Regions from separate parts of the Bradyrhizobium sp. RDM12 genome, predicted to be linked through region 1. Evidence: riboswitches for the same ligand, from Rfam matches in the RefSeq annotation. Region 1 holds a riboswitch; the other holds the start of a gene.
What was found. A riboswitch is a leader RNA that binds a small molecule or an ion and turns the genes downstream of it on or off. The one in region 1 is predicted to bind S-adenosylmethionine.

Region 1 (5,409 bases):
CTCAACCTCGAAGAGCCCGCACTGTTCAACGAGAGCGTGGAGCGGTTCGTGACGCTGGTGGAAGCGGGACGGTGGCCGGTGCGCGATCCCAGGTCGCTGCCGGTGCATTAGGGCGAAAGCGTTGCTTCGCACTCCGTCATTGCGAGCGCAGCGAAGCAATCCAGAGTCTTTCCGCGGAGGAATTCCGGATCGCTTCGCTGCGCTCGCAATGACGGGAAACTACTTTCCCTGTCCTCGCGTGAGCAAAAACACGCCCTGCTCACCGAACAGATTCCACACCCACCACGGCAGCCGCAGCCGCAGCGGCCGGCCGTAGAGGTCGAGCGCCTCGGCGCGCTCCATCTTGACGTGGATTTGGTCACAGAGCTCGACGAAATCCTTGATGGTGCAGAAATGGATGTTGGCGGTGTCATACCAGCTCGCCGGCAGATTCTCCGTGCGGGGCATGTGACCGCCGACCAGGAGCTGCAGGCGCATCCGCCAGAAGCCGAAATTAGGGAACGACACGATGGCCCGGCGGCCGATGCGCAGGAGATTCTCCAGCACGACCTTGGGCTGCCGCGTCGCCTGCAGCGTCTGCGACAGGATCACGTAGTCGAAGGCGTCGTCGGGATAGTTGACGAGGTCGGTGTCGGCGTCGCCCTGCACCACCGCGAGGCCTTTTGCCACGCAGCGGTTGACGCCCTCGCGCGACAGTTCGATCCCGCGCCCGTCGATGCCGCGGGTCTCCAGCAACTGAAGCAGATCGCCCTCGCCGCAACCGACGTCGAGGACTTTCGAGCCCGGCTTGACCATCTCGGCGACCAGCAGATGGTCGGCGCGAAACGGGCCGGACTGATCCGTCGCCAAGCCGCCCAGCGGCAGCACTTCCTGCCCAGACATCGCTAATCGTCCTTGCCGGTGAGCCCGCGCGCCTTGCCTGCCGATTGCAGGAAGGCGCGGGAGATGTCGAAGAATTCAGGCACGTCGAGCAGGAAGGCATCGTGGCCGCGATCGGTCTCGATCTCGGCGAACGACACCCGTGCGCTCGACGCGTTCAGCGCATGCACCAGCGCACGGGATTCCGAAGTCGGGAACAGCCAGTCGCTGGTGAACGAGACCACGCAGAAGCGCGTCTCGATTCCGGCGAACGCCTTCGCCAGCACACCACCATGGTCGCCGGCGATGTCGAAATAGTCCATCGCGCGCGTGAGATAGAGATAGGAGTTGGCGTCAAAACGCTCGACAAAGGACGAGCCCTGATAGCGGAGATAGGACTCGACCTGGAAATCGGCATCGAACGAGAAGGTTGGCAGTTCGCGGTCCTGCATGCGGCGGCCAAACTTGCGATGCAGCGCGGCGTCCGAGAGATAGGTGATGTGCGCAGCCATGCGCGCGACCGCGAGGCCGCGATGCGGATGGATACCCTGATCGGCGTAGGCGCCATTGTGCCAGTCGGGATCGGCCATTACGGCCTGACGACCGAGCTCGTGGAAGGCGATGTTCTGCGCCGAGTGCCGCGTCGAACAGGCGATCGCCAGCGCCGAGTAGACGCGCTTGGGATAGGCCGCAGTCCATTGCAGCACCTGCATGCCACCCATCGAGCCGCCGACGACGGCGAACAGCGTGTCGATGCCAAGCCGGTCGATCAGCATCGCCTGCGCGCGCACCATGTCGGGGATGGTGATGACGGGGAAATCCAGGCCCCACACCTTGCCGGTTGCGGGATTGATCGAAGCCGGGCCAGTTGAACCCATGCAGCCGCCGATCACGTTGGAGCAGATGATGAAGTAGCGGCTGGGATCGAGCGGACGGCCGGGGCCGACCAGCGTCTCCCACCAGCCGGACTTGCCGGTGACGGGGTGCACATTGGCGACGTGCTGATCGCCGGTCAGCGCATGGCAGATCAGCACGGCGTTTGAGCGATCGGCGTTGAGCTCGCCATAGGTCTTGTAGGCGATCTGGAACGGGGTGAGATCGATGCCGCAATCGAGCCGCAGCGGCTGGTCGGCGCCGAACTGCGCGACCTCTGAACTCGGATGATCGACCTCATGCGACCGATCGTCGGCACTGATCGCGGGACTGGGAATCGATTTGACGCCAACCATCTCTGACCATCGACCTCGTTTGCGATCGGACTTCAGATCGCGACTGACATCAGGCCATGAAAAACCCGGCCTGAACGATAGGTTCGGCCGGGATCGGAAGCGTCCCCGGCCTGTTTAGCGAGTTTTTTAACGTGGCTGCAAGCCGGCCGGCTCAAATGACCACGGAACAGGCAAAAACCTACTGGCTTGGGCGCTTTTCGTCAAGTCGCGGTCCGGATCAGCCAAATTTGCCCCCGTGCCGCCGGCCGAAACCACCCTGACTTCTCTTTGCATTTCTCTTTGCTTTCGCCGCCTATCCTGCCTAATCAGAACCTCGACGGCAGCCTCTCGACAGCACCTCGCAACAGCACCTCGCAGATATGTCCCAACGTCCGCCCGCGCCACCATCACTCCAGGAATTGCGCAAGGAGATCGATGCGATCGACGAGGGCATGCATCGCCTGTTGATGCAGCGCGGCGACATCATCGACCGCCTGATCCAGGTGAAGCAGACCCAGGAGGTCGGCTCGGCGTTCCGCCCGGCGCGCGAAGCCTCCATGATGCGTGACATCGTGCAACGCCATCGCGGCATCCTGCCGCTCGACACGGTCGAGAGCATCTGGCGCGTCATCATCTCCACTTTCACCTATGTCCAGGCGCCGTTCTCCGTGCATGCCGACATCTCAGTGAGCGAGCCGGCGATGCGCGATTCCGTGCGCTTCCATTTCGGCTTCACAGTCCCTTACGTCGCGCATTTCAGCGCGCAGGCCGCGGTCGAAGCGGTGGCGAAATCCAAGGGCGATCTGGCGCTGGTCTCGGCGACCTCGAGCCGCACGCCGTGGTGGCTGGAGCTGGAAGCGGACGGCGCGCCAAAAATCATCGCGCGACTGCCCTTCGTCGAGCGCGCCGACCATCCGGCCGCACTGCCGGTGTTCGCGATCTCGCGCGTCGCCGACAGCGCTGTGGTGACAGAGGTCGAGACCTTCAGTGTGCGAGTCTCGGGGTGGAACGCCGAGGTCGCACGCGCCCTGTCGCCGCTTGCCGAGATCGTGGCGGTGCCCGATACCGCCTTCGATGGCGCGGCGCTGCTGGTCTCGGTCACGAGCGCCACCAGCATCGACAAAATCAGGGCTGCCCTGATCGAAGCAGGAGCCTCGGTGCGCTCCACGGCCCTCGTCGGCAGCCACGCAACGCGCTATACGGTGCCCCCGACCGGGTCGAAATCGTAAATCGCGAACAGATCTGGCCTATCCGGAGTTGAAGATGTCCCGCCCCGTGCCGAATCCCGGCATTCTCGATATTGCGCCCTACACGCCTGGCAAGAGTCCGGTCGCGGAGCCGGGCCGCAAGGTGTTCAAGCTGTCGGCCAACGAGACGCCGTTCGGACCCTCGCCCAAGGCGATCGAGGCCTTCAAGCGCGTCGCGGATCATCTGGAAGACTATCCCGAAGGAACCTCGCGCGTGCTGCGCGAGGCGATCGGCCGTTCTTTCGGGCTCGATCCGAACCGCATCATCTGCGGTGCCGGCTCGGACGAAATCCTCAACCTGCTCGCCCACACCTATCTCAGCCACGGCGACGAGGCGATCTCGACCACACACGGCTTCCTGGTCTACCCGATCGCGACCATGGCGGTCGGCGCCAAGAACGTGATCGCGGCGGAGAAGAACCTGACCTGCGACGTCGATGCCATCCTCAAGGCGGTGACGCCGAAAACGAAGCTGGTCTGGCTCGCCAATCCCAACAACCCGACCGGCACCTATATCCCGTTCGACGAGGTCAAGCGCCTGCGTGCCGGCCTGCCGTCGCACGTGTTGCTGGTGCTGGATGCCGCCTATTGCGACTACGTCTCGCGCAACGACTACGAGATGGGGATCGAGCTCGTTGCGACCACCGAGAATACGGTGGTGACGCATACCTTCTCCAAAATCCACGGCCTCGCCGCGCTGCGTATCGGCTGGATGTTCGGCCCCGAGCACATCATAGACGCGATCAACCGCATCCGCGGTCCGTTCAACGTGTCGACGCCGGCCATGTACGCCGCCGTCGCCGCGATCGAGGACACCGCGCATCAGGCGATGTCGAAGCAGTTCACCGAGACCTGGCGCAACTGGCTGACCGAGGAGATCACCAGGCTCGGGCTGAAGGTGACGCCGGGCGTCGCCAATTTCGTGCTGATCCATTTCCCGCAAGAAGGCAAGACATCGGACGCGGCCGATGCCTATCTCACCAAGCGTGGCCTCGTGCTGCGCGCGCTGAAGAACTACGGCCTGCACCATGAACTGCGCATGACTATCGGCACCGAAGAGGCCAACCGCCTCGTCGTCGACGGCTTGCGCGACTTCATGGCCGGCAAATGAGCGTGGATCCGCACTTCAAGCGCGTCGCGCTGATCGGCTTCGGTCTGATCGGCGGTTCGATCGCGCGTGCTGCCAAGCTTCAGGGCCTGGCTTCCGAGATCGTCACCACCGCGCGCTCGGAGAAGACGCGTGCGCGGGTGCTCGAGCTCGGCATCGTCGACCAGGTCGTGGCGACCAATGCGGAAGCGGTGAAGGATGCCGATCTCGTCATCCTCTGCATTCCCGTCGGCGCCTGCGGGCCGGTGGCGCAGGAGATTGCAGGCTTTCTCAAGCCGGGCGCCGTTATTTCCGACGTCGGCTCGGTCAAGGGCGCAATCGTCAGGGACATGGCGCCGCACCTGCCGAAGAATGTTCATTTCGTGCCGGCGCACCCGGTCGCGGGCACCGAGCATTCGGGGCCGGATTCCGGATTCGCCGAGCTCTTCATCAACCGCTGGTGCATTCTGACGCCGCCGGAAGGCACCGACGCCGCCGCCACCGCGCATCTGCGCGCGTTCTGGGCGGCGATGGGTGCCAAGGTCGAGGTGATGACGCCGGATCATCATGATCTCGTGCTCGCGATCACCAGCCATCTGCCGCATCTGATCGCCTACACCATCGTCGGCACCGCCGACGAGCTGCAACAGGTGACGGAATCGGAGGTCATCAAGTTCTCCGCCGGCGGTTTCCGCGACTTCACCCGCATCGCGGCTTCCGATCCGACGATGTGGCGCGACGTCTTCCTCGCCAACAAGGACGCGGTGCTGGAGATGCTCGGCACCTTCACCGAGGATCTCGCAAAGCTCACCCGCGCGATCCGCCGCGGTGACGGCGAAGCGCTGTTCGATCACTTCACCCGCACCCGCGCGATCCGCCGCGGCATCGTCGAGATCGGCCAGGATTCGGCGGCTGCAGATTTCGGCCGTCCGCACGCGGCGCTGAAGAAGCCATAGCTGAAGTAGCCCGGATGGAGCGCAAGCGTAATCCGGGACCCGGTCGCCTGAGG
Region 2 (5,409 bases), 1.1 Mb from region 1:
CCGCTGCGTCGTCCTGCGCGGCGAGCAGCGCGTTGAGGAACGATGCGAACTCGCTCGCGCCACCGCGTGTCGCTGACAGCGCGGCTGCGACCTCGTCGAAATACTGCATGCCGATCAGCTTGCCGGTGAGATGCAGGAGATGACCGGCATCTTCCGGCCCGAACAGTTGCACCATCACGGGCGCGGCCGTGCGCACATACTCCATGGCATAGTTGCGATACGCCTTTTCAAGCCGCGGCTTCGGCCAGCTCGACACTGGCAGAGCCGGTGCGGCCTTCGCGTCGAACAGCGGCGCTTCGAGGTGTCGCGCGAACACCAGGCGCTGGTCGAGCTCGAGCGGATGGTCGTATTGATGGTAGTAGCCTTCGAGCCCGCCCTGGCCGTCAACGCTCTGCTTGGTGCAGACGAAGCCCAGGCGGAGATCACCGAGCGCAGCGCCGTTGTTGGCGTGCCAGCCGCGCAGCATCGCGCGCGAGACCTCGCCGGGCACGCCGCAGATCGCGGTGCCCTTCCAGATCCAGCGCGGCGGCGGATACCGGATCCAGGCTTTGGTATCGCTCTCGTACATGTATTCGACGTGGACGCCGCCGATCCAGTTGGAGAGATAGTGATATTGCGCGGCCGCGACCGCCGGCGGCAGATGGCTGAGCCCAAGCTTTTGCAAGCCCGGCAGGAAGCGCTCCTGCTGCTGACGGCGGAACACGCGAAAGACGAATTCGGCAGCGTCCGCCACGCCGCGCCGCGTGACCACGGTGAGGATGAGGCCGGTGAAATAGGCGTGGTAGAGGTCGGCGACCGCGCGCCAGCGTTTCCATTGGGCATCCTGCCCGGCGTCTGCTGCGGTCATGCTCACTCCCGGCTTGTTGTTTTGCGGGAGTGTGTCATCGCGGATGGGGTGACGCAACCAGGCACGCACTCGCTGTCATCGCCCGGCGAAGACCGGGCGATCCAGTATTCCAGAGAGGGCTGTGATTGAATCGAGAGGCCGCAGCGTACTGGATTCCCCGCCTTCGCGAGGAATGACAGCGAAGGACGCGGATACAGCTACACCCGAAAGTGCTTGCTCAGCTTGAGGCCCTGCGCCTGGTAATTGGAGCCGATGCGCTGGCCGTACATGGCGTCGGGGCGGGCCAGCATCTTCTCGTAGACGAGGCGGCCGACGATCTGGCCGTGCTCGAGGATGAACGGCACTTCGCGCGAGCGCACTTCCAGTACGGCGCGCGCGCCCTGGCCACCGGCGCCGGCATAGCCGAATCCGGGATCGAAGAATCCGGCATAGTGCACGCGGAATTCGCCGACCAAAGGATCGAACGGCACCATCTCCGCGGCGTAATCGGGCGGCACCTGCACGGCTTCCTTGGAGGCGAGAATATAGAACTCGCCGGGATCGAGGATCAGGCTGCCGTCGGGACGGGCCGAGATCGGCTCCCAGAAATCTTCCACCGCGTAGCCGGAGCGACGATCGACATCGACCACGCCAGTGTGGCGCTTGGCGCGGTAGCCGACGAAGCCCGTGCCGTTTGCGCCGGAGAGATCGACCGAGACGGCGACGCCGCCGGCAAGATCCGCATCGTCGACATCGACGAGGCGCTCGGACGCATGCAACGCATCGAGCTCGTCGGCATCGAGGATGGCGTCACCGGTTCGAAAGCGCACCTGCGACAGCCGCGAGCCCTCGCTGACCAGCACCGGAAACGTCTTCGGGCTGATCTCGGCATAGAGCGGGCCGTGATAGCCGGCGCCGATCATGTCGAAACGGCGGGTACCGTCGGCGATCACGCGGGTGAAGACGTCGAGCCGGCCGGTCGAGCTCTTGGGGTTCGCAGCCGCGACGATCTCCGGCGGCAGCGCGAGGCTTTCGAGCAGCGGCACGATGTAGACGCAGTTGGTCTCGAGCACCGCGCCGTCGGCAAGGCTGAACTCGTGCAGCTTCAACTCGTCGATGCGCTCGGCAACGGTGGCGCCGGGGCCGGGCAGGAAGCTCGCGCGCACGCGGTAGGCGACGTCGGCGAGACGCAAATCGAGGCTCGCCGGCTGGATCTGGCTTTCGACGAAATCGTAGGCGGGCAGGATAAGCCCCGCCTCCGCCATCGCCGCGATCATGCGGTCGGGCAGGATACCATTGGCGTCGGCGGCAACCGTGAACGTCAACCGGGGGTCCTCATCAGGGGTCGAATGCATCCGGACATGCCGAAGATACAGTTTTTTACGGCTAGCCGATGGCTGTCTTGACGGAAAGGGCATTGCGGAATATGAGCATGACTTATCCCGTGGTGATTTGAGCCGGCCGGCTTGCAGCCACGTTAAATAAGTCGCTAAACAGGCCGGGGACCTCTGTGATCCCGGCCCGTGGAGATATCCAGGCCGGTTTTTTTGTGACCATTTTCGATGGTCACGCAGAGGAGGTTCTATGTTGAAGTCCCCGGCGTCCGCCACCCAATATCGTCCCGAAACCCGCCTGGTTCATTCCGGCACCCTGCGCTCGCAATATGGCGAGACGTCGGAATCGCTGTTCCTGACCCAGGGCTACGTCTACAACACCGCCGAGGAGTGCGAGGCGCGGTTCAAGGGCGAGGACCCCGGCTTCATCTATTCGCGCTATTCGAACCCGACGATTGCGATGTTCGAGCGGCGCATGATCGAGCTCGAAGGAGCGGAGGCCGCCCGCTCGGCCGCAACAGGCATGGCCGCGGTGACGACCGCCATCCTGGCGCCGTTGAAGGCCGGCGATCACGTCGTCGCATCGCGTGCGCTGTTCGGCTCGTGTCTCTACGTCATTCAGGATCTGCTGCCGCGCTACGGTATCGAGACCACGCTGGTCGACGGTTTCGATCTCGACCAGTGGCAGCGTGCGCTGAAGCCGAACACCAAGACGTTTTTCCTGGAGAGCCCGACCAATCCGACGCTCGACGTGCTCGATATTCCCGGGATTGCCGAGATCGCGCACAGCGGCGGCGCGCGGCTCGTCGTCGACAACGTGTTCGCCACCCCGATCTGGCAGAGCCCGCTCGCGCTCGGCGCCGACGTCGTGGTCTATTCCGCGACCAAGCACATCGACGGCCAGGGCCGTTGTCTCGGCGGCATCATCCTGTCCTCGGAAGCCTTCATCGCCGAACACATTCACAATTTCATGCGCCAGACCGGACCGTCGATCTCGCCGTTCAATGCCTGGGTCCTGCTCAAGGGCCTGGAGACGCTCGGCGTGCGCGTGCGCGCGCAGACGGAGACCGCGGCGCGCATCGCCGACGTGCTGGCGAGCCATCCGAAAATTTCGCGGCTGGTCTATCCCGGCCGCGCCGATCATCCGCAGGCAGCGCTGGTGAAGAAGCAGATGCGCGGCGGCTCGACCCTGGTCGGCTTCGAGGTCAAGGGCGGCAAGCAGGGTGCGTTCCGCGTGCTCAACGAGCTCAAGCTCGCGAAGATTTCCAACAATCTCGGCGACGCCAAGAGCCTCGTCACGCATCCGGCGACCACGACGCATCAGCGGCTGAAGCTCGAAGATCGCGCCGCGCTCGGCATCAGCGAAGGCTTCATCCGCTTCTCGGCCGGGCTCGAGCATGCGGATGATCTGATCGAGGATCTGACGGCGGCGCTGGAGAAGGCGTGAGCGAGCCAGGAGCTCGGTTTCGCAGGATGGGCAAAGCGAATGCGTGCCCTCCGTTCACGATCATACTGCCGATAGATGGTGGGCACGGCGCGCGAAGAGCGCGCCTTTGCCCACCCTACGAGATCACATCGGCCGATACGTCCGCACGTCCGCGGGCACGTTCACGCCCAGCTTGATCTGGCCGACGGAGCGGATGATGTCGTCGCCGAGCAGCTGGGCGAAGCAGGCATAGCCCCAATCGTTCATGTGCAGGCCGTCGGCAATGACAAAGCTCTCGACCGGGAGCGCCTGCTTCTCGTGCCAGTCGCGCATCACCTGGAAGCGCGGGAAGATGCCGACGTGACGAAGCTCGGCGATCTTGCCGAGCAGCTTCACCATCTTGCTTGCGCTTTCCGGACGCTCGGTGACGCGCGGTGAATATTGCGGGTCGACCAGCACGACGTCGGCATCGCCGGCGGCCTGGATACGGGTGATGCCGTCCTCGACGATCTTGGCGGTATCGCCGGGATCGAGGTTGCGCAGCACGGCGTTGGTGCCGACCTGCCAGATCACGAGATCCGGATGGACGTCGATCACCTGCTTCTGGAGCCGCTTCATCATCTCGGGCGCATCCTCGCCGCCGACACCGGCATTGATAACGGTGATGTCAGCGGTGGGATATTGCCGGCGCAGCTGCGCGGCGAGACGGTTCGGATAGTTGAAGTCCGGCGAGCTCGCGCCGTAACCCGCCGTCGACGACGAGCCGAACGCAACGATGACGACGGGCTGTCCGGCCACGAGCTTGTTCGCGACATGCGGCAGCGAGCCCATCGTCTTGGAGCCGCCCCTCGGCGCGAGACACGGCACGCGGCTGAAAATGTCGCCGGCGGATTTCGCGACCTGCTTCACCTTGTCGATGGCGCGCGAGGTGAGGCCGCGCTGATCGGTCGCCTGCTGACCGGTCGCGGCGACCGTGGTCTGGGACGGTGATGCCGGTGCGGGATTAGCAGTCTGCTGCGGCGCGGGCGTCGCCTGGGCAGCCTGAGCGTGAGCAGGTGCCTGCTCCACAGGCGTCAGCATCAGCAGCGCCGCCGCTGCGGGCGCGGCCAGCCATGTCGACCGGCCAAAAGGGCGGAGAGAACTCATTAACGCTAGACCTCAATTTTGCTGCTGGGCCGGCCCCAGATGGGCAGCGTCGATCACGAACTGTGCCAACGCCCGGCCGATGCAATCATGGACCTGTTTCGCCAGCTCAGGGCCCCGGGAGGGGCTGAACAGGTCGAACTGACCCTGATCATTCCACTGCCGCATCATCGCGAAACGGTCGAACAGCGGGACATCATGCTCCTGCGCCACCACCCGCATATTGTCGAGATAAGGCGGCGCCGAGATCATGGTTTCGGTACGCGGGCTGTACTGCAAGTTCATCAAGACGACGTCAGCCCCAGCATTTTGCAACGCAGCAACCCCTTCTGTCACGGCGCCGCGGAAATCGTCGGGATCGATGGAGCGGATAGCATCCACGGTCCCGGTCTGCCAGATAACCAAAGTAGGTGTTTTTGCTTCCATCAGCTTAACGAAGGTTGCGGCGGCTTCCTCCGCAGTCTTCTTGCTCTGTATTTCTACGGATACGTGCACGGTCTCCGCAGGCGGCAGCTTCTCCTTCAGAATGGCCTGCATCCGCGCCGGATAGGAGCTGTCCTCCGAGGAGGGAATGGTGGTGGAGCGGCTGCCGATCACCAGGATCTCGAGCGGCTTGCCGGCCTTGACGGTCTCGGCGACCTTGTGGAGCTGGCTGTCGGTGGCAAGCAGATAGGGCGGCA

Region 2: another riboswitch for S-adenosylmethionine. It lies ahead of ACTGJ9_RS03560 (O-succinylhomoserine sulfhydrylase); the one in region 1 lies ahead of metX (homoserine O-acetyltransferase MetX).

The regions. Positions count from the first base shown of each region.
Region 1 covers NZ_CM133064.1:1,863,929-1,869,337, reverse strand. The annotation lists partial or broken gene ACTGJ9_RS08915 (alpha/beta fold hydrolase) at 1-111, shown strand, start outside; gene metW (methionine biosynthesis protein MetW) at 220-882, opposite strand; gene metX (homoserine O-acetyltransferase MetX) at 885-2,087, opposite strand; SAM riboswitch at 2,181-2,260, opposite strand; gene ACTGJ9_RS08900 (chorismate mutase) at 2,447-3,295, shown strand; gene hisC (histidinol-phosphate transaminase) at 3,330-4,424, shown strand; gene ACTGJ9_RS08890 (prephenate/arogenate dehydrogenase family protein) at 4,421-5,356, shown strand.
Region 2 covers NZ_CM133064.1:736,892-742,300, forward strand. The annotation lists gene ACTGJ9_RS03550 (hypothetical protein) at 1-847, opposite strand, end outside; gene ACTGJ9_RS03555 (2'-deoxycytidine 5'-triphosphate deaminase) at 1,045-2,181, opposite strand; SAM riboswitch at 2,261-2,340, shown strand; gene ACTGJ9_RS03560 (O-succinylhomoserine sulfhydrylase) at 2,411-3,607, shown strand; gene ACTGJ9_RS03565 (SGNH/GDSL hydrolase family protein) at 3,731-4,732, opposite strand; gene ACTGJ9_RS03570 (SGNH/GDSL hydrolase family protein) at 4,745-5,409, opposite strand, start outside.